DNA from 3 places in the Streptomyces sp. NPDC054840 genome. Region 3 is predicted to be linked to each of the others. Evidence: riboswitches for the same ligand, from Rfam matches in the RefSeq annotation. Region 3 holds a riboswitch; each other region holds the start of a gene.
What was found. A riboswitch is a leader RNA that binds a small molecule or an ion and turns the genes downstream of it on or off. The one in region 3 is predicted to bind cobalamin.
Positions count from the first base shown of each region.

Region 1: linked by a shared signal. The riboswitch ahead of ACWGIU_RS16645 (cobalamin biosynthesis protein) and the one ahead of ACWGIU_RS07530 (ribonucleoside-diphosphate reductase subunit alpha) in region 3 are both predicted to bind cobalamin.
Region 2: linked by a shared signal. The riboswitch ahead of ACWGIU_RS11335 (FecCD family ABC transporter permease) and the one ahead of ACWGIU_RS07530 (ribonucleoside-diphosphate reductase subunit alpha) in region 3 are both predicted to bind cobalamin.

Region 1 is NZ_JBSGZP010000201.1:4,404-10,934, reverse strand. It holds gene ACWGIU_RS16650 (cobyric acid synthase) at 11-1,570, opposite strand; gene ACWGIU_RS16645 (cobalamin biosynthesis protein) at 1,567-2,547, opposite strand; cobalamin riboswitch at 2,585-2,737, opposite strand; gene ACWGIU_RS16640 (hypothetical protein) at 2,896-3,117, opposite strand; gene ACWGIU_RS16635 (anion permease) at 3,144-4,445, opposite strand; gene ACWGIU_RS16630 (alpha/beta hydrolase family protein) at 4,767-5,897, shown strand; gene ACWGIU_RS16625 (hypothetical protein) at 6,100-6,531, shown strand, end outside.
Region 2 is NZ_JBSGZP010000114.1:14-6,544, reverse strand. It holds gene ACWGIU_RS11355 (NUDIX domain-containing protein) at 1-298, shown strand, start outside; gene ACWGIU_RS11350 (hypothetical protein) at 289-420, shown strand; gene ACWGIU_RS11345 (hypothetical protein) at 417-740, shown strand; gene fxlM (methyltransferase, FxLD system) at 853-3,027, shown strand; cobalamin riboswitch at 3,489-3,631, shown strand; gene ACWGIU_RS11335 (FecCD family ABC transporter permease) at 3,735-4,841, shown strand; gene ACWGIU_RS11330 (ABC transporter ATP-binding protein) at 4,841-5,626, shown strand; partial or broken gene ACWGIU_RS11325 (ABC transporter substrate-binding protein) at 5,639-6,531, shown strand, end outside.
Region 3 is NZ_JBSGZP010000065.1:3,679-10,209, forward strand. It holds gene ACWGIU_RS07515 (helix-turn-helix domain-containing protein) at 1-340, opposite strand, end outside; gene ACWGIU_RS07520 (hypothetical protein) at 422-649, shown strand; gene ACWGIU_RS07525 (ribonucleotide-diphosphate reductase subunit beta) at 736-1,752, opposite strand; gene ACWGIU_RS07530 (ribonucleoside-diphosphate reductase subunit alpha) at 1,752-4,142, opposite strand; cobalamin riboswitch at 4,286-4,407, opposite strand; gene ACWGIU_RS07535 (GNAT family N-acetyltransferase) at 4,459-4,956, opposite strand; gene ACWGIU_RS07540 (Uma2 family endonuclease) at 5,035-5,619, shown strand; gene ACWGIU_RS07545 (YbdD/YjiX family protein) at 5,670-5,867, opposite strand; gene ACWGIU_RS07550 (carbon starvation CstA family protein) at 5,864-6,531, opposite strand, start outside.

The sequences.
Region 1 (6,531 bases), on a different contig from region 3:
GCCGCCGCCGTCACGGGGCGCCCGGCGGCAGGAACGGAAGGCCGGCCGGGGCGCCGTCCTCGATCAGCCGCAGCAGCGCGGCGGTGTCCGCGTGTTCCTCGATCAAGTCACCGAGCAGGTCCAGCTGTTCCTCCCGCAGCGCGGCGAACGAGGTGTCCGGCGCCGGGACGAAGCGCCGCCCGGCGGCTGCGGCCACCTCCCGCAGGAACGCCCGGCGGAAGCCGTCCGACTCCAGCGATCCGTGCCAGTGGGTGCCCCACACCGACCCGACGCGGCAGCCGTCCAGGAAGGCCTCGCCGCCGAGCACCTCGGCCACGCCGTGGTGGATCTCGTAGCCCGCGACGGCCTCGCCCAGCGCCGAACCCACCGGCCGGGCCAGGGTCTTCTCCCGCTCGAAGCGGACCCGTACGGGGAGGAGCCCGAGGCCGTCGACCTCGCCCGCCCGCGATTCGACCTCGTCCGAGATCCGCTCGCCCAGCACCTGGAACCCGCCGCAGATGCCCAGCACCGGCCGCCCCTCGGCGGCCCGCCGCAGCAGCGCGTCCGCGAGCCCCCGTTCCCGCAGCCAGTCCAGGGCCTTCACCGTGCCCCGGGTGCCCGGTACGACGACCAGGTCCGCGTCGGCCAGTTCCTCGGCCCGGTCCACGAACCGCACCACGACCCCCGGCTCCGCCGCGAGCGCGTCCACGTCCGTGAAGTTCGACATCAGCGGCACCGCGCACACGGCGACCCTCAGCACGTCCTCGCCCACCGGCGGCGCGACCACGGACTCGCGTACCGCCCCACGCAGGGAGACCCGCAGACCGTCCTCCTCGTCGATGCCCAGGCCGTGCTGGAACGGCAGCACCCCGTACGTGGCCCGGCCCGTCAGGCCGCGCAGCATCTCCATGCCCGGCTCCAGCAGCGACACGTCGCCGCGGAACTTGTTGACCATGTATCCCGCGATCAGGGACTGGTCCCCGGGGGAAAGCAGCGCCGTCGTCCCGAAGAAGGACGCGAAGACCCCGCCGCGGTCGATGTCCCCGACCACGACCACCGGGAACCGCGCGGCCCGCGCGATGCCCATGTTCACGATGTCGGTCCGGCGCAGGTTGATCTCGGCCGGACTCCCCGCCCCCTCGCAGATCACGGCGTCATACGTGCCCCGCAGCTGCTCCAGGCAGTCCGTGACGATGCCGAGCAACTGCTCCTGGCGCCCGCCGCGCAGTGCCTTCCCGGGGGACGACCCCCCGACCTCCCCGAAGAACCCGCGGGCGCTCATCTCGCCCACCGGCTTGCCCAGCAGCACCACCTGGCTGCTGCGGTCCCCGCCCGGCTTGAGCAGCACCGGGTTCATCAGCGCGGTCGGCTCCACGCGGGCCGCCTGGGCCTGCATCGCCTGGGCGCGCCCGATCTCGGCGCCCTCCAGCGTCACGAAGGAGTTCAGCGACATGTTCTGCGCCTTGAAGGGCGCCACCTTCACGCCCTGCCGGGCCAGCCAACGGCAGATGCCCGCCGTGACCACGCTCTTGCCCGCGTCCGACGTGGTGCCCGCGACCAGCAGACCGCCGCCGCGCTTCGCGCCGCTCATCCGCGCCGCCCTCTCTGTGTCGTACGTGTCATACGTGTCGTACGGGAGACGAGCAGCCTGGCGGCCACGCAGGCGGCCAGGGCCAGCCAGGTCACCTTCCGCGACAGCCGTACCGCCCGCTCGATGTCCGCTACCTCCACCGGCCGCCCCGCCCCGCCGTTCAGTACCGCTCGGTGCTCGACACGGCCGCCGTACGCGAGGGTTCCGCCCAGTCTGACGCCCAGCGCCCCGGCGAAGGAGGCCTCGACGGGTCCGGCGTTCGGGCTCGGGTGCGCGGCGGCGTCCGCGCGCCAGGCCCGTACGGCGCCCCGCCGGTCGGGGCCGGCCAGTACGGCCGCGACGGCCGTCAGTCGGGCCCCCGGCCAGCCGGCCAGGTCGTCGAGCCGGGCGGAGGCCCAGCCGTAGCGCAGGTAGCGGGGGGACCTGTGGCCGACCATCGCGTCCAGGGTGTTCACGGCGCGGAAGGCCAGCAGTCCGGGAACTCCGGCGACGGCGCCCCACACGAGGGCCCCGACCACCGCGTCGGAGGTGTTCTCGGCGACGGACTCCACGACGGCGCGAGCCATCTGCTGCCCGTCCAGGGCCTGCGGGTCGCGTCCGCACAGGTGGGGCAGCCGCTCCCGGGCCACCTCGATGTCCCCGGCGGCGAGGGCGCCGCCGATGGCGCGCGCCTCACGGCCGAGCGAGGTGCCGCCCACGACGGCCCAGGTGGCGGCAGCGGTCAGGGCGATACGGGCGGCCGCGGGCCGGGAGCGCACGGCGCGGGCGCCCAGCGCTCCGACGGCGGCCGCGCCCCCGGCGCACACCAGAGTGTGCAGGAGGCCCCGGGCGCGGTCGTCGCGCCACAGGGAGCGTTCGACGGCGGCGGCGGCCCGTCCGAAGGCGGCCACGGGGTGCCCTCGGCGCGGATCCCCGAGGATCCGGTCGCCGATCAGGCCCGCCGTGGCGCCGTACGCGAAGACGCGATCGGCACGCATGGTGGCAGGTATGTCCTCACTCAGGGTCCGCGCCCTGGTTCGACGTGTCCGGCGGCGAGAGTTCCTGGCTCCCGGGACGCACGCGCGGCGTGCGATTCCGGTGACAGTGGCGGGACCGCGCCGGATTCGCACCGGACTTCCTCTCCATGCCGCCGTATTGGCTCCGGCAGTCCACCACGCACCTCGAACGCCCGTCAACTCGCCGTTGACCTGCGGTGCGGCCGGGACGGAGGGCGAGGGAGGGACCGGTGAACCGGCAGGGGAGGGGATACGGGAGGGAACACGAAAGCTCCCCCCGGGACAAACCCGGAGGGAGCCTTCACACCCGACCCGCCCTGCGGCGGCGGATCAGGAGACGATCAGGTAGATCCCGTACGTCACGGCCGCCGCGACGAGCGTGAAGCAGAGGTAGGCGCCGGTGCGGGCGAGGGTGGCGGTGCCGCCCTGCTCGGTGGCGGTCTCGTGCTTGGACAGGCCCACCAGGCCCAGCGTGAACAGGGCCACGAGGGCGACCGTGGCGGAGAGGCTGACCCCGAAGACGGAGCCGAGTGCTTCCCAGTCGATCTTCATACTGCCGTTTCCTCTGTATGTCTCGGTCAGACCGCGGCGGCCGGAGCCGGCGCGGTCGTCGGGGCGGTCGTCTCGGCCGGGATGGTGGCCTTGAGGTCCTCGTCCGTGACCGCGGCGGTCGTACCGGCGGCCGCTGCCGCGGACGTAGCGGCCGCTGCGACGGTCGGCGGGACGGTGACGGCGGCGATCGCCGTGGTGACCACACCCGGCGCCTCCGCGGCGGCCGGCTCCACGTCGTTCACGTTGTGGTGGTCGACGACCTGGCGGCGGGAGATGACCCAGATGGCGAAGCAGGAGGCGACCAGGAAGACGGTGACGCCGGCGATGCCGATGTCACCGGAACGCATGACCAGCTCGGCGCCGGCGGAGACCAGCGCGGCGGCCGGCAGGGTCAGGCCCCAGGCGATGAACATGCGGGTCGCGGTGGACCAGCGGACCACACCGCCCTTGCGGCCCAGGCCCGAACCCATGACGGCGCCGGAGCACGCGTGGGTGGTGGAGAGCGAGAAGCCGAGGTTCGAGGAGGCGAGGATGACGGCCGCGGCCGAGGTCTGGGCGGCGAAGCCCTGCTGCGGCTGCAGGTCGGTCAGGCCGGTGCCCATGGTGCGGATGATGCGCCAGCCGCCCAGGTAGGTACCCATCGCGATGGCCATACCGGCGGAGACGATGACCCAGACCGGCGGGTTCGCGTCGGGCGCGATCGCGCCGCCGGCGATGAGGGCCAGGGTGATGATGCCCATCGTCTTCTGCGCGTCGTTGGTGCCGTGCGCGAGGGAGACGAGACCGGCCGAGGCGATCTGACCGGCGCGGTAGCCCTTGGCGGAGGTCTTCTCGCCGACCTTGTCACCCAGCTTGTAGGTGAGCTTGGCGGCCAGGTACGCGGCGATGCCGGCCACCAGCGGGGCGGCGATCGCGGGGATGAGGACCTTCGTGACGACGACGCTGCCGTTGACCGCGCCGATGCCGGCGGAGGCGACCGCGGCGCCGATCAGGCCGCCCATCAGGGCGTGCGAGGAGCTGGAGGGGAGACCGACCAGCCAGGTGACGAGGTTCCAGAGGATCGCTCCGACCAGGGCGGCGAAGATCACCTCTGGCTGGATGCCTTCCTCGTTGACGAGGCCCTTGGAGATCGTCTTGGCGACCTCCACGGACAAGAACGCGCCGACGAGGTTGAGCACGGCGGACATGGCCACCGCCGTCTTGGGCTTGAGGGCGCCGGTCGAGATGGTGGTAGCCATCGCGTTGGCTGTGTCGTGGAAACCGTTCGTGAAGTCGAACACGAGAGCGGTAATGATCACGATCCCGAGGAGAAGCGTTATGTGCTCCATTTACCCAGGCTTCTGTTTGACGTCAGTGGCTCGGCGACCGTAAGCAATCTGAGTGAACGGAAGATGAACTGGCGCGGGCGGAGCGGTGTACTGGCGCGGGGTGTGATCGGGCCATTCGTCCTGATTCTGGCGTAGATAACGCCATAAATGCACGTCAAAGCCGGGTGGGTGAACCTCTCCGCCGGGAGCCCGGCCCGCATACGATCCCGCCTCCGGGGCGCTGAAAGAGATCCAGATCACTCGCCGTCGGCCCGGCGCGCGCCGAAGGCGGAGGGATCCGCTCCGGTGGCCCGCCGGATGTCCCGAGCCGACACTGGAGCCGTGCGTACCGCGACAGCGACGGCAGCGGCCGTCACCACGACTCTGCTGGGTGCCGGCGCGGCTGCCGTCGCCATCGGCAGGCACGCCGCCGCCGCGGCCCTGCGGCCGGAACCCGGACGCCCGCTGCCCGGCGGACCACGGCTCAGCGTCCACTCCGCCGCCGACGGCCGGATCACGCTGACCCGCTCGCTCGCCTCCCTGCGCCCCGGTACGTACGGCCTGGTCGCACCCGGCGTGCACGCCGTCGTCGGGCCCGTGATCCCGGGCGCCGACCCCGGCCCGGACGCGGTCGTACGGCGGCTCGTCTCCGTCACCCACGGCACCCTGGAACCCGGCACCCGGGTCTCTCTCACCCCCCAGGTGTACGCCGGCAACCCGCGCACCGCCCTCGGGCTCGACCACGCCGACGTGGACATCCCCGGGGAGCTCGGCGCCCTGCCCGCCTGGTTCCTGCCCGCCGCCCGGGACACCTGGGTGATCACCGTGCACGGGCTCGGCAGCAGCCGTGAGCACCCGATGGTGGTCATGCCCCTCCTGCACCGTCACCGAATGCCCGTCCTGGACCTCGGCTACCGGGGCGACCTGGGCGCCCCCGCCTCCCCGGACGGCCTCGGTCACCTCGGTGAATCGGAATGGCGTGACCTGGACGCCGCCATCCGCTACGCCCTGCGCTACGGAGCCCGCCGCGTGGTCCTGTACGGCTGGTCCACCGGCGCCACCATGGCCCTGCACGCCTTCGAGCGCTCGCCGCTGGCCCACCGGATCTCCGGGCTGGTCCTCGACTCCCCGGTGCTCGACTGGCACGCCACCCTGCGGGGGCTCGCCGCGGCGCGCGGCGTCCCCGGCGTGGTGCTCCCACTGGCGGCCCGGGCCGCCGAGGGCCTCACGGGCCTGCGCGCCGACCGCCGGCGGGCGGGCGCCGACCCCGGCGCGCTGCGCGTGCCCGTACTGATCGTCCACGGCCCGGACGACGCGCTCGCCCCCTGGGACCCCTCCCGCAGACTCGCCGCCGCCCGACCCGACCTCGTCACGCTGCACACCGTGACCGGGGCCGGGCACGGCGCGATGTGGAACGCCGACCCGGCCGACTACGAGGAGGCCCTGCGCCGCTTCCTCATCCCCCTCATGTGAACGCCGTGCCGAGGTCCCCGCGGAGGCTGCGTGAACGGCTCGCGAGGAGGACTGCGGGAACGCCCGCGTGAAGAGCCGTCATGTGAAGGCCCTGTGACGGACGGGCCCCTCGGGCGGCTTGTCCCGGTCTGCACCGCGGGTGAGCGGCGGCAACGACCGGTTCCGTTTGGGCTTTCGGCCAGTGACGGGCGAGACTGCTTCCGTGACGTCCCGAAAGCCTGATGAGCAGTTGGCTCGCGACTCCAGACTCCGACTCGTCTCGCCGCGCTCCGTCGCCGCGGCCCGCAAGGCGGTGACCGACCGACGCACCCGGCCCGTGCCCAGGCCCCCGGCGGGTACGCCCGCCACGGCCGACCTCGCGAACCGGGCCCGGGCCTCGCTCGCCGATGCCGTACGCCTGACCCGCTGGGCCGAGCGCAACCTCGGCGCCGGAGACGGCGGCCGGCCCGCCCCCACGGGCGCCCTGCCCGCGGCCGACGTCGAACGCGCCGCCGCCGAACTGGGCCTGACACCCGGCCAGATCCAGGTCGGCTGGGACCGCGCCCGCCTCGCCGGACTGGTCGAGGTGCACGGCGGCCACGCCCGGCCCGGCTGGCGGCTGCGCGCCTGGGACCGCGACGACACCGCCGTACTG
Region 2 (6,531 bases), on a different contig from region 3:
TCCCGCCGACGGCCGGATCCTGACCGTCCGGCACCAGGCGACGTCGTGGCACTCCCCCGAAATGCTTACGGTCGTCGGAGGACGCCTTGAGGAGGGCGAGTTCCTCGACGAGGGAGCGGCGCGCGAGCTAGCCGAGGAAGTCGGCATCCACATCAGCCCGGACCGCCTGCGGTTCTGCCAGCTCCTCCACTTCCACGCGGCGGACGGTGAGCGGGTGATCGGCGCCTTCTCGGTGCGGGAGTGGGATGGCACCCGTACAACCGCGAGCCGGGCACGCACACCGAGCTGGTGTGGGTAGACCCGGCCGCGCCGCCGCCCGACTGCCACCCCTTTACCCACGCGGTCCTCACCCACTTCGCCACCGGCCGGCTCTACGCCAACGTGATCGCCCCGGAACTGCTGGGCGGTGAGGCCGGGTGACGACGTCCACCCAGACGGCCAAGGCCTCGACGGTCACCTCCCCGGATCTGCGCCGCTTGGTCGCCAGTGAGTGCGCGAGCCTGTCCGGATCCGCGGTCAGCACCGTCGCCCTCCCCACCCTGGCCGTACTGGAACTCCACGCCTCCACCACCCAGATCGCCGCGCTCGCCTTCCTCGGCCAACTGCCGAACGCCGTCGTGGCGCTCCCGGCCGGTGCGCTCTCGGACCGGTGTATTAACTGCACCGAGTCTCTGATCATGAAGCAGGATGATCTACGCCTTCGAGGAAGTGTGTCTTGCAAGATTTGTACCGCCAGCTGATCGAGGGCCAGGCCGATGTGCCTCGTGTCGGCTCGGTCGTCGAGCTGGAGTCGATACCGCGGTACGCCGTTCGGGCTGCGGGACCGGGGAGCTGGCCGCCCACCTGGCCAGGGTGGGCTACGCCGTCGACCTCACGGACAGCGCGATCGCCCGAGCCCGCGAAGAGCACGCCGCCGTCGAGGGCGTGCGCTGGCTACAGCTGGACATCGAGCGCGACGACCCGGCCCCGCTACACGAGGAGGGATACGACCTGATCACGCTGCGGCTGGTATACCCGTTCGTGCGAGACCGCGGCCAGATCGTTCACGGGCTGGGCGAGCGGCTGCGAGACGGCGGCGCACTCGTCGCCATCACCCCGGTCGTCGAGAACACCCCCGCGGAGCGGCGCGGGATCGCCCTGGACGAGGACGAGATCACGCTGCTCGGTGCGGGCTGGGCCACGGTGGAGCGGTTGGACGCGGACGGTCTGGCTTTCCTGGTCCTGCGTGGGCCGTGCCATCTCGACGCCCGGGCCGTCGAGAAGCGGCCGACCATCGGTCACGCCCTGACCGGCGCCCTCGCCGTCGTCACCGACGACGCTGGCCGGGTCCTGCTGGGCCGCTCCCGGAGCGGCATGCTCGAGCTGCCCGGCGGCAAGACCACCGGCCCGGAGGACTTCGCCGCCGCGGCGGTGCGCGAATTCGCCGAGGAGACCGGGCTGGTCGCCGATCCGGCCGACGCGCACGTGGTGACGATGCTGGTCGACGACAGCCACGGGGTCCCGCGGCTGACGGCCGTCGTCCGCATCACCGCCTGGACGGGCACTCTGGCCAACCCCGAGCCGGATAAGTTCGACCGCTGGGAGTTCTTCGACCTCCACGCCCTCGGCTGCGTCGGGGACGTGTTCGCCCCGGCCGCTCTCGCGCTCGACGCCGTGTGGCCCGGCGTCCTTCCCGGCGTGCCGCCGGCGACCTCCTACCTCATCGCCGCCGACCAGCCGCCCGTGCCGGCGGAGGCCGCCAGGCTGCGCGCGTCGATGACTCAGATGGTCACCGACGGCGGCTGGGCCCCCTCCGCGCTGGTGCAGGAGGCGCTGTGGACCGTGCCCCGGCACCGTTTCGCCCCGGAGGCGAACCTCGCTGCCGCGTACGACGGCGGCGACCGGGCCGTCATCACCCGCTACGACGAGGCCGGGACGGCGATCAGCTCGGTGTCTGCGGCCTGGCTTCAGGCCGACATGATCGAGCACCTGGGCCTGGAGCCGGACGCGATGGTGTTCGAGGCGGGATCCGGCGGCTACAACGCCGAGCTGATCGCCCACGTCACCGGACCCGGCGGACGCGTGGTCACCGTCGACATCGACACGTGGGTCGTGCGCCGCACCCGCCGGTTCCTCACGGAGGCCGGCAGCGGCCGCGTCTCCGCCGTTGAAGCCGACGCCGCCCTCGGCGCACCTGGGCACCTCGTGCCGCGCGGCGGCTTCGACGCCGGCATGATCACCTACAACTGCTGGGACATCGCCCCGGCCTGGCGGGAGCAGCTGGCCGAGGGCGGCCGTCTGGTCCTGCCGCTGGAGATGGGCGGCTACACCCGGGCGATCACCTTCGAGCGGCACGGCGAGGTGCTGCGCGCCCGTCACTTCACGTACTGCGGTTTCGTCCGCGACCAAGGACAGCAGGCTCGCACCATCCCGGTCCTCGCCCTCCTCGACGGCGGGCTGACGGTCCGCTTCGAGCACGGCACCGCCGCCGATACGACGGGCTTGGAGGCGCTGCGCGGGCCGCGGTACGAGGTCCCCACGGGCGTGACCATGGGGGCGAACGCCTACTTCGGTTCCCTGCAGTTGTACGCGGCCACCACCCTGTCGGGCTTCTGCCGCCTGGCCGCCCACCAGGAACCGGACGAGGGTGTGACCGGCATCGCGAAGGACCGCGACGCCCCCGCGATCGTCGGCGACGCCTCGCTCGCCTACCTGATCCACGTCCAGACCAAGGACGGCGACAACCCGCAGGACAAGGAGTGGGAGTGGACCGTCCACGCCTTCGGCGAGCAGGGACCCGCGCTCGCCGAGCGGCTGGCGGCCACGGTCCGGTCCTGGGACCGCCACATCCGCGCAGACGACAACGAGCAACACTCCGATCCCGTCCTGACGGTCCACCCGGCCGGCACGCCCGACGACGCGCTGCCCGCCGGCGACGTCCTGGACAAGGACCTCTGCCGCCTGGTGTTCCGCTGGCCCGGACGTGACGTGCCGCCGCCCCGGCCTGTTGAGCACCCCGAGGCCGACGTCGTGACGGAGGGAGTGTGACGGTGGAACGGGCAGTACGCCAGGCGGTGCCGTCCGGCATCCGTGCCCGGGCGAATCCCGGAGGCCGGCTGAACCGCGTCCGACGCCCTTGATCTCGCGGGCCTTACCGTCCGGGCGCCGGTGTGGTGGAGAGTGGCGACGTTGAGGCCAGGACGCCCGGCCGCCGTTCCTTCGCCAAGGACGCCCTCGCCGGTTCGTCGCACCGACAGAGCGTGATGATCAAGAACGGATGCGTCGCGCGCACGCGGCCGCCGCCCGGCGGGTCTCGATCAGCGGCGCCACGCCGGATTTCCGAGTTCGCCTCCACCACAACGGCTCAGCGGTGCCGAGGCCACGGAGGCGGTGCACAGCTCTTCGTTTCGGATCCGTGGGCCCACGCGTGGTCAGTTGGCCGACCCACGCCTCCGATCCTGCCGCTCGCCAGACGCAACGCGGGCCCCCTCGATCTGCGGTTCGGTGTCGAAGGAGGCCCTGCGTGCAGGTTATGCTGCAAACCGTCCCACGGGGGAAGTCCGGTCGAAGTCCGGCGCTGACCCGCAACGGTAGGCGGAGCCGCACATGCGGCTCCGTGAGCCCGATTACCCGCGGTGATGAAGGCTCCTGTCAATTCGCCGTGGACTGCGAGAAGGCGCTGCGCAGGGCGCCCCGCGTCCCGGGCCGCTCCTGTCCTCATGTAGGGCACGGCCTGAGGCGAAGGCGATCCGCCCGTGGCCACACCCCTGGAACTTGAACCAGCCGCGCCACCTCACACGGCGCCTACCGGCGTCGGCCCCGCGCCCAAGCACGTATCACTGCCCCTTCTCTTCGTCACCCTGTCCGTCGCACTTGTGCTCTCCATCGTGTGTGGGGCGGGGATGGGGGCGTCGGGACTGTCCTGGGGCGAGGTACTGCGTTTTCTGTGGGCGGGACTGACCGGCGGTTCCATAGCGCATGACGAAGCGCCGGCTTACACGATCGTGTGGGAACTGCGCTTCCCCCGAGCCGTGCTGGCCGCGGTCGTCGGAGCCGGCCTGTCGGCGATCGGCGTCGCCGTGCAAGCCATGGTCCGCAACGCCCTCGCCGACCCGTTCGTCCTGGGCATATCCTCGGGCGCGGCCGTCGGTGCCAATGCCGTCCTCCTCTTCGGGGCCTTCGGCGCTCTCGGTCTGTGGGCCCTGTCCACGGCGGCCTTCCTCTCCGCGCTCCTCGCCATGGCGCTGGTGTACGCGATCGCCCGCACCGCTGATGGCCTGACCCCGCTGAGGCTCGTCCTGACGGGCACCGCGATGTACTACGGCTTCTCGGCCGTCACCACGTTCATGGTGTTCGCGGCCGAACGCGGCGAGGCGGCCCGCTCCGCGATGATGTGGCTGCTCGGCAGCCTCGGCGGAGCCAGCTGGGCCTCCGTGCCGATCGCCGCGGGAGCCGTGCTCGCCGGCCTCGCCCACCTCACTGTGTCAGCGCGTCGCCTGAACGCCCTGGCGATGGGTGATGAGACCGCGGCGGCCTTGGGGGTGGACGCGGGGAGGCTGCGCAAGGAGCTGTTCCTGGTCTGTGCCGCCGTCACGGGTGCCGTGGTCGCGGTGAGCGGTGCGATCGGTTTCGTCGGCCTGATGGTCCCGCACGCCGCACGGATGCTGGTCGGCGCCGACCACCGCCGGCTGCTGGCCGTCGCCCCACTCGCGGGCGCCGTCCTGCTGATCTGGGTGGACATCCTGTCCCGGGTGGTGCTCGCACCCGTCGAGCTGCCGGTAGGCGTGCTGACCGCCGCCATCGGCGTGCCGTGCTTCGTCCTGCTGATGCGCCGCCGCTCCTACACCTTCGGAGGCGCGTGATGCGGATCGACATCGATGCACTGACGGTCGAAATCGCCGGCGCGCGGCTGGTACGGGAGGCCACGCTACGCGCGGACGACGGGCAGGTCGTCGGGCTCGTCGGGCCCAACGGCAGCGGCAAGTCCACCCTGCTGCGCTGCGTCTACCGCGCCCTGCGCCCCTCCGCCGGTACGGTCCTGCTCGGCGGCGAGGACCTGCACTCCCTGAGTGCGCGCGAAGGCGCCCGTCGGCTGGCCGCCCTGCCCCAGGAAGCGGTCACCGAATTCGACTTCACGGTCGCGGAGGTGGTGGCGATGGGGCGACTGCCGTACCAGCGGTCCGTGGCCCGGGCCACCGACGAAGACCGGAGGATGTGCGAGGCCGCGCTGGTGAGGGTCGGGGCCGGCCACCTCGCCGACCGCGGCTTCCTCACCCTCTCCGGAGGCGAGAAGCAGCGGGTCCTGATCGCCCGCGCACTCGCACAGCAGCCCCGCGTCCTGGTGCTCGACGAGCCCACCAACCACCTCGACATCGCCCAGCAGTTGGAAGTGCTGGCTCTGGTGCGCGGCAGTGGGCTGACGGTGCTCACCGCGCTGCACGACCTCAACCTCGCCGCGCTCCACTGCGACCTCCTCTACGTCATCGACAGCGGCCGAATCGTCGCTTCCGGCGCTCCGCACGACGTGCTCACGCCCGAGTTGCTGGCCGAGGTCTTCGGCGTACGGGCCCACCGGGTACCGCATCCGGAGTCCGGCGCCGTACAGCTGCTCTTCGACCGTCTCCTGCCCACTCAGCCCGCTTCCTGAGGAGTCATGGCCATGCCGAACCTCGTACGCCCCGCCGCACTCGCATTCGCTGCCGCCCTGGTGCTCACCGGATGCGGCGCGGAGGTCACCCCTCGGGACGGGGAGGGTGGTGATGCCAAGGCTCGCGGCGGCCACTATCCGGTGACCGTCGAGAACTGCGGCCAGAAGAAGAGCTACGACAAGGCTCCACAGCGCGTGGTCACCAATGACGTCGGTATCACCGAGATCATGTTCGCGCTGGGGCTTGAGGACCGTATGGCGGGCTATGTGATGCCCGACGACAGGGGCGATCTCACATCCGTTCCCTGGAAGGACGCTTACCAGAAGACGAAGTGGCTCTCGCAGAAGACGATCAACAAGGAGCTGGTCCTTGACGCCCGCGCCGATCTGGTGTTCGCGGGCTGGAACTACGGCTTCAACGAGGGGGAGGGCTTCAGCCCCGCCGAGTTGGAGAAGGTGGGCATCGACTCGTACCTGCTGAGTGAATCGTGCCGCAACGGGCAGGGAAAGGCACGCGGGGTGATGCCGCCGCTGGAAGCTCTGTACACCGACCTGCGGAACCTGGGAAGAATCTTCGACGTCGATGACCGTGCGGAGGCCCTGATCGCGGGTTTCGAGAAGCAGGTGGCCGAAGCGGAGGCGAAGGCCCTGAAGGGGGCTGACCGTCCGCGCGTCTTCCTCTATGACGACGGGCAGGACAAGCCGCTGACCTCGGGCCTGTACGCCGGGCCGCACGACATCATCACCAAGGCCGGTGGCGATCACGTCATGAAGGACCTCAAGGACAGCTGGGCGACGGTGGGCTGGGAGACCGTGGTCGAGCGTGACCCCGAGGTGATCGTGATCAACGATTACGGCGACACCACCGCGGAACAGAAGCGGAAGTTTCTGAAGTCCTATCCGCC
Region 3 (6,531 bases):
GGACGTAGGCCCCGCTGCAGACGCTGAGGACCCGCGCACCCCGGTCCACGGCCCGGCGCAGGGCCGCGAGCAGGGCCTCGGGGTAGATGCGTACGGCGGCGTCACCGGCGGCGGGAAGGCAGATCAGGTCCGCCTCCTCCAGGCGCTCCAGGCCGTGCGCGGGGGTGATGCCGAAGGCGCCCCCGCCCACGGTCAGCGGCCCCTCCTCCGCCGCGCACACGGCGAAGTCGTACACCGGTACGCCCATGTCACTGCGATCGATTCCGAACACCTCGCAGAAGATCCCCAGCTCGAAGGGGGCGACTCCGTCGACGAGGGCCACGGCCACGTTGGTCAGCATGACCCCAGTGTGGCAGTAATTCGGCCTTCTATGACAGTACTGCCACTGTCGATCATGGGCGATCAGGCGGACAGTGGAGCTATGACCACCTTCGTGAACTACCTCGCCGTCCTCGCCATCGCCGCCCTCGTGCTCGCGCCCGGCCTCTACGGGATCCTGCGCGACCGGCGGATCGACCAGCAGATCCGGGCCGTCGCCACCCGCCTGGTGTGGCTGCCCCGCCAGCGCGCGGGCGGCCTCCCGCCCACCCCGCGCCGGCGCGCCCTGCGGCCCTCCGCCCGGCGGTACTGGGGCCCCATCGCCCACTGAACACCGGGGAACGCGAGAAGCCGGGACACGGAAACCTCCGCATCCCGGCTCCCCGGTCGGTCACTCCCCTGGAACTCCTGGAACTCCTAGAAGTCCTCGTCCAGGTCGACCGTGCCCTCGACCGCGACCTGGTAGGCCGACGGGCGGCGCTCGAAGAAGTTCGTCAGCTCCTGCACACCCTGCAGCTCCATGAAGGAGAACGGGTTCTGCGAGCCGTACACCGGCGGGAACCCGAGACGGACCAGGCGCTGGTCCGCGACGCACTCCAGGTACTCGCGCATCGACTCGGTGTTCATGCCCGGCAGGCCGTCACCGCACAGGTCCCGGCCGAACTGCAGCTCCGCCTCCACGGCCTCCTTGAGCATGTCGGTGACCTGCTGCTGGAGAGCGTCGTCGAAGAGCTCCGGCTCCTCCTTGCGGACCGTGTCCACGACCTCGAAAGCGAAGTTCATGTGCATGGTCTCGTCACGGAACACCCAGTTGGTACCGGTGGCCAGGCCGTGCAGCAGACCGCGCGAGCGGAACCAGTACACGTACGCGAAGGCGCCGTAGAAGAACAGGCCCTCGATGCACGCGGCGAAGCAGATCAGGTTCAGCAGGAAGCGGCGGCGGTCGGCCTGCGTCTCCAGCCGGTCCAGCTTCTCGACCTCGTTGATCCACTTGAAGCAGAACTGCGCCTTCTCGCGGATGGAGGGGATCTCCTCGACCGCGTCGAAGGCGGCCGCGCGGTCGTCCGGGTCGGGCAGGTAGGTGTCGAGCAGCGTCAGGTAGAACTGGACGTGCACGGCCTCCTCGAACAGCTGGCGCGACAGGTACAGGCGCGCCTCCGGGGAGTTGATGTGCTTGTAGAGCGTCAGCACCAGGTTGTTCGAGACGATCGAGTCGCCCGTCGCGAAGAAGGCGACCAGCCGGCCGATCATGTGCTGCTCACCGGGCGTCAGCTTCGCGAGGTCCGCGACGTCCGAGTGGAGGTCGACCTCCTCGACGGTCCAGGTGTTCTTGATCGCGTCCCGGTAGCGCTCGTAGAAGTCCGGGTACCGCATCGGGCGGAGCGTGAGCTCGAAGCCCGGGTCCAGGAGGTTCTTCTGGTCGTTGGAGCTCATTACTGGCAGGCCTCGCAGGACTCGGGGTTCTCAAGGGAGCAGGCCAGCGCCTCGGCGTCGGCCACCGCCTGCGGCAGCTCGACGGGGGTGGCCGCCTGCGCGGCGCGGGCGATCCTCGTCGCCGGGCGCGAGCGCAGGTAGTAGGTGGTCTTCAGGCCCTGCTTCCAGGCGTACGCGTACATCGAGCTGAGCTTGCCGATGGTGGGCGTCTCCAGGAACAGGTTCAGCGACTGCGACTGGTCCAGGAACGGCGTACGGGCCGCCGCCATGTCGATCAGACCGCGCTGCGGGATCTCCCACGCCGTGCGGTACAGCTCGCGGACCTCGGCCGGGATCCAGCCGAAGCCCTGGACCGAGCCGGAGGAGTCGCGCAGCGCCTCGCGGGTCTGTGCGTCCCATACGCCGAGCTGCTTCAGCTCCTCCACCAGGTAGCCGTTCACCTGGAGGAACTCACCGCTGAGCGTCTCGCGCTTGAACAGGTTGGAGACCTGCGGCTCGATGCACTCGTACACGCCGGCGATCGAGGCGATCGTCGCCGTCGGCGCGATGGCCAGCAGCAGCGAGTTGCGCATGCCGGACGTCGCGACGCGGGCGCGCAGTGCGTCCCAGCGCTCCGGCCAGTTCAGCTCGACGTCGTAGTGGTCCGGGTGCAGGACACCACGGGCGGTACGGGTCTGCTCCCAGGCCGGCAGCGGGCCGCTGCGCTCGGCGAGGTCGCAGGAGGCCTCGTACGCGGCCAGCATGATGCGCTCGGAGAGCTTGGTGGACAGGGCCTTCGCCTCGGGGGAGTCGAAGGGCAGCTTCAGCTGGAAGAAGACGTCCTGGAGGCCCATCGCGCCCAGGCCCACCGGACGCCAGCGGGCGTTGGAGCGGCCGGCCTGCTCGGTCGGGTAGAAGTTGATGTCCACCACGCGGTCGAGGAAGGTCACCGCGGTGCGGACCGTCTCGTCGATCCGCTCCCAGTCGATGTCGCGACCGTCGGCCGTGTCGATGACGAACGCGCCCAGGTTGACCGAGCCGAGGTTGCAGACGGCCGTCTCGCCGTCGTCGGTGACCTCGATGATCTCGGTGCACAGGTTCGAGGAGTGCACGACGGTGCCCGGCTCGGCGGTCTGGTTCGCCGTGCGGTTGGAGGCGTCCTTGAAGGTCATCCAGCCCTGGCCGGTCTGCGCCAGGGTGCGCATCATCCGGCCGTACAGGTCGCGGGCGGGCATGGTCTTGCGGGCCAGGCCGTCCGCCTCGGCCTTGCGGTAGGCGGCGTCGAACGCGTCGCCCCACAGGTCCACCAGCTCGGGCACGTCGGCCGGGGAGAACAGCGACCACTCGGCGTCGGCGTTCACGCGGCGCATGAACTCGTCCGGCACCCAGTGGGCGAGGTTCAGGTTGTGCGTACGGCGCTGGTCCTCGCCGGTGTTGTCGCGGAGCTCCAGGAACTCCTCGATGTCCGCGTGCCAGGTCTCCAGGTAGACGGCGGCGGCGCCCTTGCGGCGGCCACCCTGGTTCACGGCGGCGACGGAGGCGTCGAGGGTCTTCAGGAACGGCACGATGCCGTTGGAGTGGCCGTTGGTGCCGCGGATCAGCGAACCGCGGGCGCGGATGCGGGAGTACGAGAGGCCGATGCCGCCGGCGTGCTTGGAGAGCCGGGCCACCTGGTGGTAGCGGTCGTAGATCGAGTCGAGCTCGTCCAGCGGCGAGTCCAGCAGGTAGCAGGAGGACATCTGCGGGTGCCGGGTACCGGAGTTGAAGAGCGTCGGGGAGGACGGCAGGTAGTCCAGACGGCTCATCAGCCGGTACAGCGAGGTCACTTCCTCCACGGCCTGGACGCTGTCGTCGGCGGCCAGACCGCAGGCCACGCGCAGCATGAAGTACTGCGGGGTCTCGATGACCTGACGGGTGATCGGGTGGCGCAGCAGGTAGCGGCTGTGCAGCGTGCGCAGTCCGAAGAAGCCGAAGCGGTCGTCGGCGCCCTCGGCGAGGGTCAGCTCGACGAGCGAGTCGAGCCGGCTCGCGTGGGCACGGACGAACTCGGCCGTGCGGTCGGCGATGAGGCCCTCGCGGTGGCCGACCTCGACGGAGGCCGAGAAGGAGGTGGAGCCCTGGCTCGCGGCCTCGTCGCGCACGGCCAGCGTCAGCAGGCGGGCGGCGAGCCGGGAGTAGGCCGGGTCCTCGGAGATCAGACCGGCGGCGGCCTCGGTGGCCAGCCCGCGCAGTTCGGCGTCGTCGGCGGCGGAGCTGCGGCCGCGCAGCGCGGAGGCGGCGACCCGGCCGGGGTCGGTGTCGGGGAGGTCCGCCGTCAGTTCGGTGAGGGTACGCAGCAGCGTGGCCCCCGGGCCCTCGGTGTTGTCGCCAGAAGTGGACTCGGCGCGCGGTGCGGAAGGCGCGATGGTCACGGCGGGAGCTCTCCCTCGCTCGGCCCGGTCATCGGCGGAGCGGGGCGCGAGCGGGCGCACGCGGGCGCGACGAGAACGCGTACCCCGCATGGCGTCCACCGGCCCAACCGCGAGGCCCGGACGAATCGGCACCCGGTTCGGTCGAGCCGGGCGCGCTGACGGCAGGTCATCGGACTTGGTGTCCGGTAGCCGGACACTTCATACCGTTGCGGGACAGTTCCGGATTCGCACCGGATTCCCCTGCGGCGACAGCAGGCATGAGCATACATGTGGGGGCGGCCCTCTGCGGTAACCCCCACATGTAGTGTCGACGTGGCTACAGCTTGAGCCGGTAAGTGAGGAGTGTCAGGCCTTCGATCGGCGCCCAGTCCCGCTCCGGAGTGCGTACGAAGCCCAGTCGCGCGTAGATCCGGTGGGCCCCGGCCATGCTGCGCTGGGTGGAGAGAACCAGGCCGGTCACACCCTCCAGGGCCGTCGCCCGCTCGATGCAGGCCCGCACCAGAGCCTCGCCGGCGCCCTGGCCCCGCGCCGCGTGGGCCACCGCGAGCATGCGGAACTCCGCCTCGTCCGGGGCGGCGATGTCGGCGAGCGGACTGCCCGGAGGGGCGAAGGTCACACCGCCCAGCAACCGACCGTCCCGCACGGCGACGAGCACCTCGCCCCCGGCGGCCCGGCCGGCCACGTCGCGCAGCACGTTCGCGTAGTGGTCGTCCTCGTTGGAGTCCAGATGCCCGTCGGCGAGGTAGGCCTGCGCCGTGATCGCACCCAGCTCCGCGTACTCGGCGGGCCGCACCGCCCTGATCACCGTGTCCATGCGGTCGAGTGTGCAGGACGGGTGTTGGGGGGCGGCGCCATCGTCGGAGACGGCACCGTCGAGGAAGGTGAGCGAGGCATGACCGTGATGACCGACCGCCCCCACATGCTGACCGAGGAGTTCGAGACCCTCGCGCGTATAGGCGCCAGAGAGGTGGAGGGGCTGCGGTTGGAATTCATCGACGGGAAGCTGGGGGTCAAGGCGGTGCCTGATGGGGATCAGGACCGGATCGTTGTGTGGCTGTCCCGCATCTGTATGCAGCTCCGGCCCGAGGTCTGGCTCCACGTGGAACGCGGCCTGAAGGTCGAGCAGTACCGTTCGGGCCGGGCGCGCCCGGATGCCTCCCTCGCCCCGGATGGCGCATTCGAAGGGCAGGGGGAATGGGCCGACCCGGCTCCTGTCCTGATGGTCGTCGAGGTTACGTCGTACGACTCCGGCACCGACGAACGCGACCGTAAGGCGAAGCCGCCCGCGTACGCGGCGACAGGCATCCCCGTCTACCTCCTCATCGACCGGGACAACTGCCTGGTGCATGTCCACAGCGATCCCGACGGGAGGCTGTACGAGACGGTGCGCACCATCCCCTTCGGCAAGGACGTCGAGCTGCCTGAGCCCGTCGGGTTCTCCTTCCCGACCGAGCCCCTCAAGGACTGGGTGCGCTGAGGAATGCCGAAGGGCCCCGCTGCCTCAGGTGGCGGGGCCCTTCGTGCGCGTCAGCAGCAGCGGAAGCCCTCGCGGGGGTCCGCCTCGCGGGCGTCCGTACGGGCGCGTTCGAAGGCGCGGCGGGTCAGGACCTCCGCGTCCGGGTCGTGGGTGCGGGCGTGGGCCACGTACCGGTCGTACGCGGCCTCCCCGGAGAACTCCCGTACGTAGAACCTGGCCCTGGCCAGCACGCTCCGTACGGTGCTCACGCCACCGGCTCCTTGACGTGTCCGCCGCCCGCGTCCGGACCCGCCGCGGCGAGCTCCGCCCGCTCCCCGGCGGTCGCGATCAGCCCGGCCGGGGCGACGATCTTCGACTCGGTCCACGGGGTCTCGGAGAGGGTCGCCGACCCCGGGTCGCGGACGGCCTTGAGGCAGGTCCTGGCCGCGTCCGCGAGGACCACGATGATCAGGAGGGCGAAGAGGGCGCACAGGACGCCGTCGACCGTGGCGTTGGTGACCACGGTGTGCATGTCGTCCATGTTCTTGGCGGGCGCCAGGACCTTGTCGGCGTCGATTCCGGCCTGGTACTTGTCGCGCTGGGCGAAGAAGCCGACCTTCACGTCGTCGGAGAAGATCTTCTGGTAGCTCGCGGTGAGGGTCACCGTGGCGTCCCAGACCAGCGGAACGCCCGTCACCCAGGCCCACTTGAGCCGGCCGGACTTGATCAGCAGCGTGGTGCAGACGGCCAGCGCGACCGCGGCGAGCAGCTGGTTGGCGATGCCGAAGAGCGGGAAGAGCTGGTTGATGCCGCCGAGCGGGTCCTTGATGCCGACCCACAGGAAGTAGCCCCAGCCGGCCACGACGATCGCGCTCGCGAACCACACGCCGGGCTTCCAGCTGACGTCCTTGAAGGACTTGTGCACGTTGCCGA